2 linked regions of the Duganella dendranthematis genome follow. The protein of the gene in region 1 interacts with the protein of each later gene in a pairwise test. Links are inferred from orthologs where the notes say so. Each region holds a gene or a part of one and is shown on either strand. Other genes may lie near its edges. The genes, in order: nth and aceE.

Evidence for each region.
Region 2: the proteins of nth (region 1) and aceE interact in binary tests that used the Escherichia coli proteins (3 or more experiments, as listed by UniProt). The link is inferred for Duganella dendranthematis from one-to-one orthologs.

What each region holds. Positions count from the first base shown.
Region 1 is NZ_CP051684.1:3,814,988-3,818,214, forward strand. What follows is about bases 16-2,920. They hold nth (endonuclease III), read right to left. Parts: upstream 1,840-2,920; coding sequence 1,192-1,839; downstream 16-1,191. Other genes in these bases: proB (glutamate 5-kinase), read left to right, coding at 16-1,119; rsxB (electron transport complex subunit RsxB), read right to left, coding at 1,836-2,510; HH213_RS17445 (polyhydroxyalkanoate depolymerase), read right to left, coding at 2,580-2,920. In the rest of the region: more of proB, read left to right, coding at 1-15; more of HH213_RS17445, read right to left, coding at 2,921-3,227. UniProt on the Escherichia coli protein: DNA repair enzyme that has both DNA N-glycosylase activity and AP-lyase activity. The DNA N-glycosylase activity releases various damaged pyrimidines from DNA by cleaving the N-glycosidic bond, leaving an AP (apurinic/apyrimidinic) site.
Region 2 is NZ_CP051684.1:1,051,889-1,055,407, forward strand. The notes cover bases 180-3,376. They hold aceE (pyruvate dehydrogenase (acetyl-transferring), homodimeric type), read right to left. Parts: upstream 3,071-3,376; coding sequence 380-3,070; downstream 180-379. Other genes in these bases: aceF (dihydrolipoyllysine-residue acetyltransferase), read right to left, coding at 180-350; folD (bifunctional methylenetetrahydrofolate dehydrogenase/methenyltetrahydrofolate cyclohydrolase FolD), read left to right, coding at 3,337-3,376. Also shown: more of aceF, read right to left, coding at 1-179; more of folD, read left to right, coding at 3,377-3,519. UniProt on the Escherichia coli protein: Component of the pyruvate dehydrogenase (PDH) complex, that catalyzes the overall conversion of pyruvate to acetyl-CoA and CO(2).

The sequences.
Region 1 (3,227 bases):
ATGAATTCCGTCATACAAAAAGCTACCCGTATCATTATCAAGGTTGGATCGTCGTTGGTCACCAACGATGGACGCGGGCTCGATCACGCCGCCATTGCGCGCTGGGCCTCGCAGATCGCCGGCCTGCGCGCGTTGGGCAAAGAGGTGGTGCTGGTGTCGTCCGGCGCGATTGCCGAAGGCATGCTGCGCCTGGGCTTCGAGCAGCGCCCGACCGATATCCACGAACTGCAAGCCTGCGCCGCCGTCGGCCAGATGGGCCTGGCGCAGATTTACGAAACCAGTTTCCGCGCGCACCAACTGGGCACCGCGCAGGTGCTGTTGACGCATGCCGACCTGGCCGACCGTGAGCGCTACCTGAATGCGCGCTCGACGCTGACCACCTTGCTGCGCCTGGGCGTGGTCCCGATCATCAACGAGAACGATACGGTGGTCACCGACGAAATCAAGTTCGGCGATAACGATACGCTGGGTGCGTTGGTCGCCAATCTGATCGAAGCCGATGCGCTGATTATTCTCACCGACCAGCAAGGTTTGTTCAGCGCCGATCCGCGCAAAGATCCGTCGGCGGTGCTGATCCAGCACGGCCGCGCCGGCGATGCGGCGCTGGAGGCGATGGCGGGAGGCGCCGGCAGCAGCCTGGGTCGCGGCGGCATGCTGACCAAGATCCTGGCGGCCAAGCGCGCCGCCAAGTCGGGCGCGCATACCGTGATCGCCTATGGCCGCGAGAATGAGGTGCTGGCGCGGCTGGCTGGTGGTGAGGTGATCGGCACTGAGCTGGCGGCGCAGACCGGTCATCTGACGGCGCGCAAGCAGTGGATGGCGGATCATTTGCACACCGCAGGCCAGGTGGTGCTGGACGCCGGCGCGGTGCAGAAGCTGACCGGCGAAGGCAAGTCGCTGCTGCCGATCGGCGTGGTGGAGGTGAAGGGCGAATTTGGCCGCGGCGCGGTGATCACGTGCGTGTCGGCGGACGGTGTGCCGGTGGCGCGTGGGCTGTCGAACTACACCAGCGCCGAGACGCGCCGCATCATGCGCAAGCCGTCGAGCGAGATCGAGGCGATCCTCGGCTTCGTCGAAGGGCAGGAACTGATCCACCGCGACAACCTGGTGCTGGTCTAACCCGCAGGGCCACACAAGGGTCTGACCCCGTACGGGGTCAGACCCCGCGTATGCGCACGCTTTGGGGGAGTGTCAGGCGTTCGTTGGCGCTGGCGTCTTGTTTCGGTAGTCGCACAAATCGATCTGGATACAGTTCCAGCATTCGGGTTTGCGCGCCTTGCAGGTGTAGCGGCCGTGCAGGATCAGCCAGTGGTGCGCATCTTGTAGAAACTCTTTCGGCACAAACTTCAGCAGCTTCTGTTCGACGATGTCGACATTCTTCCCCGGCGCCAGCCCGGTGCGGTTGGAAACGCGGAAGATGTGGGTGTCCACCGCCATGGTCGGCTGGCCGAACGCGGTATTCAGCACTACGTTGGCCGTCTTGCGGCCGACGCCTGGCAGGGCTTCCAGCGATTCGCGGTCTTCCGGCACTTCGCCGCCGTGCAGCTCGACCAGCATACGGCAGGTGGCCATGACATTCTTGGCCTTGGTCTTGTACAAGCCGATGGTCTGGATGTAGGTCCGCAATTCCTCTTCACCCATATCCAGTATGGCCTGCGGCGTATTCGCCACCGGGTACAGCTTGCGCGTGGCCTTGTTGACGCCGACGTCGGTGGCCTGCGCCGACAGCAGCACGGCGATCAGCAGTTCAAACGGTGTGGTGTACTCAAGTTCGGTTACAGGATGGGGATTGGCGGCGCGGAAGCGCACAAACATTTCGTAGCGTTTTGCTGCGTTCATTCTTGCTCTTGTTCTTTCTTCAGGCGCGTGCGCTCCATGGCGGCGGCGATGATGGCGCGCTTGCGTTCCAGCGCGGCGGCCGATGCGGCGTCGGCCGGTTCGATGGTGTTGACTTTCTCCAGCTTGGCCGCAGCCTTCTCCGCCAGGCGCGCGTCGTTCTCTTGCTTGTCGCGTTTGAGGCGGAACGTGCGGAAGTCGTGGCGTTCGCGCGCGGCGTCGGCGTCGGCTTGCGACCACGCGTCCCAGCCGGTGGTCTCGGTGATCGGGTACATGACGATGCAGTCGACCGGGCAAGGCGCCACGCACAAGTCGCAGCCGGTGCACAGCGACGGCGCCACGGTGTGCATCAATTTGGCGGCGCCGATGATGGCATCGACCGGGCAGGCCTGGATGCACAAGGTACAGCCGATGCACAGCGCTTCGTCGATGTAGGCCACCGCGCGCGGCCGCTCAAGGCCATTCACGGGATTCAGCGGGATGACCTTGCGGCCGGTGACCGACGACAGCCGGGCGATGCCCTCGGCGCCGCCGGGCGGGCACTGGTTGATGTCGGCCGCGCCAGCCGCGATGGCTTCCGCATACGGACGGCAGCCGTCGTAACCGCACTTGGTGCATTGCGTTTGCGGCAGGACGTCTTCGATGCGGTCGGCGAGGGTTTTGTCGGTAGACACGGCGTGGCGGATGGCGTTAAAGCGCCATTATAGTAAAACGCCCCGTCAGACGGGGCGTTATCCACACGATCAGCCGTGTTTCTTGATGAAGGCGGTGATTTCCGGACATACCATCTCGCGCCAGCGGCGGCCGGAGAAGATGCCGTAGTGGCCGGCGCCTTTGACCACCAGATCCTGCTGCTTGTCGGCCGGGATGTTGCTGCACAGGTCGTGCGCGGCCTGGGTCTGGCCGGCGCCGGAAATATCGTCCAGCTCACCTTCGACGGTGAACAGCGCCACCGACTTGATGTCGGCCGGCTTGACCAGCTTGCCGCCGACCAACCAGTCGCCCTTCGGCAGCGAAAACTCCTGGAACACCGTCTTGATGGTGTCCAGATAGTATTCGGCCGGCATGTCCAGCACGGCGTTGTACTCGTCGTAGAACTTGCGGTGCGCCTCGGCGGTTTCCTCGTCGCCCTTGACCAGGTGTTCGTAGAAATCGCGGTGACTCTGGGCGTGGCGGCTCGGGTTCATGGCGACGAAGCCGGCGTGCTGCAGGAAGCCCGGATACACCTTGCGGCCAAAGCCCGGATAGTTTGGCGGCACCGGATAGATCACGGTGTTTTCAAACCACGAGTATTTCTTCTCGGTGGCCAGGTTGTTGACGGCGGTCGGCGATTTGCGCGGGTCGATCGGGCCGCCCATCATGGTCATGGTCTTCGGCAGTTTCGGATCGTT
Region 2 (3,519 bases), 2.8 Mb from region 1 along the record:
GGGCCGGCCGATGCTGCCGGCGCGGCGGCTGGCGCCGGCGCAGGGGCAGCGGCAGCCGGTGCTGGCGCAGCGGCGGCAGGAGCGGCAGCCGGCGCAGGCGCAGCGGCGGCGCCATCGGCCTCCAGCAGCAGCACCAGCGAACCCATGGCAACCTTCTCGCCAACCTTCACTTTGATCTCCTTCACCACGCCGGCGGCCGACGAAGGAATCTCCATGCTGGCCTTATCCGATTCAACGGTGATCAGCGACTGATCGACCTTGATGGTGTCGCCAACCTTGACCATCACTTCGATGATCTCAACTTCCTTGAAATCGCCGATATCCGGGACTTTAACTTCCACAATGCTCATAGCGTTTGCTCCGTATTTTTCTAAGCGGATTATTGGGTCACCGGATTTGGCTTGTTCGGATTGAGGTTGTACTTGGCCACAGCCTGTTCAACCACCGAAGCGTCGATCTTGCCTTCTTCCGACAGCGACTTCAGTGCGGCGACCGTGATGTAGTAACGGTTCACCTCAAAGAACTCGCGCAGCTTGGCGCGGCTGTCCGAACGGCCGAAACCATCGGTGCCCAGCACGCGGTAGGTGCGGTCTTTAGGAATGAAGGCGCGGATCTGTTCAGCAAACGCGCGCATGTAGTCAGTGGTCGCCACGATCGGACCGCTGGTGTCTTTCAGCAGTTGCGCCACGTATGGCACGCGCTGTTCTTTGGTCGGATTGACCAGGTTCCAGCGCTCGGCGTCCTGACCATCGCGCGCCACCAGTGTCAGCGAAGGAGCGGACCACACGTCGGCAGCGATGTTCCAGTCGTTCTTCAGCAGTTCAGCCGCGAAGATCGACTCACGCAGGATGGTGCCGGAGCCGATCAGCTGTACGCGCTGTTTCAGCGACTCGTCGCCTTGCTGCAGCAGGTACATACCTTTCAGGATGCCCTCTTCCTGGCCTGGCTTGATGCCTGGGTGTGGGTAGTTCTCGTTCATGATGGTGATGTAGTAGAACACGTCTTCCTGTTCTTCCACCATGCGGCGCATACCGTCTTGAATAATCACTGCCAGCTCGTGACCGAAGGTCGGGTCATACGGCATGCAGTTCGGCACAGCCGCTGCGAACAGGTGGCTATGACCATCTTCGTGCTGCAGGCCTTCGCCGTTCAGCGTCGTGCGGCCGGCGGTGCCGCCCATCAGGAAGCCGCGTGCGCGCATGTCGGCCGCTGCCCACACCAGATCGCCGATACGCTGCATACCGAACATCGAATAGTAGGTATAGAACGGGATCATCACGCGGTTGTTGGTCGAGTACGAGGTCGCCGCAGCGATCCACGAGCTCATACCACCGGCTTCATTGATACCTTCTTGCAGGATCTGGCCGGCCTTGTCTTCGCGGTAGTACATCACCTGGTCTTTATCGACCGGCTCGTACAACTGGCCTTGCTGGTTGAAGATACCGACCTGACGGAACAGACCTTCCATACCGAAGGTACGCGATTCATCGACCAGCACCGGCACGATGCGTGGGCCGACGCTCTGGTCTTTCAGCAGCGTGGTCAGGATACGTACGTAAGCCTGGGTCGACGACACTTCACGGCCTTCGGCGGTCGCGTCCAGCACGTTCTGGAAGGCGCTCAGCGGCGGTACGGTCAGTTTTTCGTCGGCTTGCTGGCGACGGGCCGGCAGGTAGCCGCCCAGCGCGGCGCGGCGCTCGTGCAGGTATTTGATTTCCGGTGCGTCGTCGGCTGGCTTGTAGAACGGGATGTCGGCCAGTTGATCGTCCGGAATCGGGATCGAGTAGCGGTCGCGCATTTCGCGCACGGCTTCGTCGGTCAGTTTCTTGGTGTTGTGCGCGGTGTTGCGTGCTTCGCCGTGCTTGCCCATGCCGAAGCCCTTGATGGTTTTCACCAGCAGGACGGTCGGTTGGCCTTTGTGTTCTTGCGCGACCTTGAAGGCGGCGTAGATCTTGTGCGGATCGTGACCGCCGCGGGTCAGGCGCCAGATGTCGTCGTCGGTCATGTTGGCAACCATCTCCAGCAGCTTTGGATGCTTGCCGAAGAAGTGCTTGCGCACGTAGGCGCCGTCTTTGGCCTTGTAGTTCTGGTACTCGCCGTCGACGGTGTCCATCATCACTTTGCGCAGGATGCCTTCTTTATCCTGTTGCAGCAGCGCGTCCCAGCCCGGACCCCAGATGACTTTGACCACGTTCCAGCCGGCGCCACGGAATTCGCCTTCCAGTTCCTGGATGATCTTGCCGTTGCCGCGCACCGGACCGTCCAGGCGCTGCAGGTTGCAGTTGACCACGATGACCAGGTTGTCCAGCTTCTCGCGCGCGGCCATGCCGATCGCGCCCAGCGATTCCGGTTCGTCCATCTCGCCGTCGCCGCAGAAGGCCCAGACTTTGCGGTCGGTGGTGTCGGCGATCGAGCGCGCGTGCAGGTATTTCAGGAAGCGTGCCTGATAAATCGCCATCAGCGGGCCCAGGCCCATCGAGACGGTCGGGAACTGCCAGAAGCTTGGCATCAGTTTCGGGTGCGGGTACGACGACAGGCCGCCACCGTCGACTTCGCGACGGAAGTGCAGCAGTTGGTCTTCGCTCAGGCGGCCTTCCAGGAAGGCGCGCGCGTAGACGCCAGGCGACGAGTGGCCCTGGATGTACAGCAGGTCGCCGCCGTGGTTTTCGCTCGGCGCTTTCCAGAAGTGGTTGAAGCCGATGCCCAGCATGTTGGCCAGCGAGGCGAACGAGGACAGGTGACCACCCAGGTCGCCGTCAACGCGGTTGGCCTTGACCACCATCGCCATGGCGTTCCAGCGCATCCACGAGCGCAGTTTTTCTTCGTATTCCAGGTTGCCCGGGCAGTGTTGCTCCTGGGACAGTGGAATCGTGTTGACGTAAGCGGTGTTGGCCGAGAACGGGATGTCCGAGCCGCTCTGGCGGGCCAGGTCGATCAGGCGTTCCAGCAGGTAGTGAGCACGATCAGGGCCCTCTTGTTCCAGCACTGAGGCCAGGGAATCCAACCATTCTTTAGTTTCTTGCGAATCCGGGTCGGTGTTTGCCGTTACCTGGTCAAGTTGAGCTGACATGTATTAAGTCTCCTGAGTTGAGATTGTGCCCCGAACCATGCGGCTTCCGGGTTGAGAGTTTGCTGATTATTTACTATTACTTTAATGATGTGTGGGGATTCTAGCAGCCTATTTTGCCTTTTTCAAATTACGATAAGGCATTTCATATTATGGGATTTCCCTATGAAAACCTTGTGCAGTGCAGCATTCGGCGATGGCGGAAAACGCGGCGGGATGGCCGCTGCCGCTTTATAATGCGGTTCTCCCTCTACCACTCTGGTTAAATCATGCCTGCTCAACTGATCGACGGAATCGCCCTCTCCCAAAAACTGCGCGCGGAAATTGCTGCACGTGCTGCAAAACTGACCGCCCAAGGCAAGCAGCCCGGCCTGGCCGTCATCATTGTCGGCGACGACCCGGCCAGCCACGTGTATGTACGCAACAAGGTCAAGGCTTGCGAGGACGCCGGT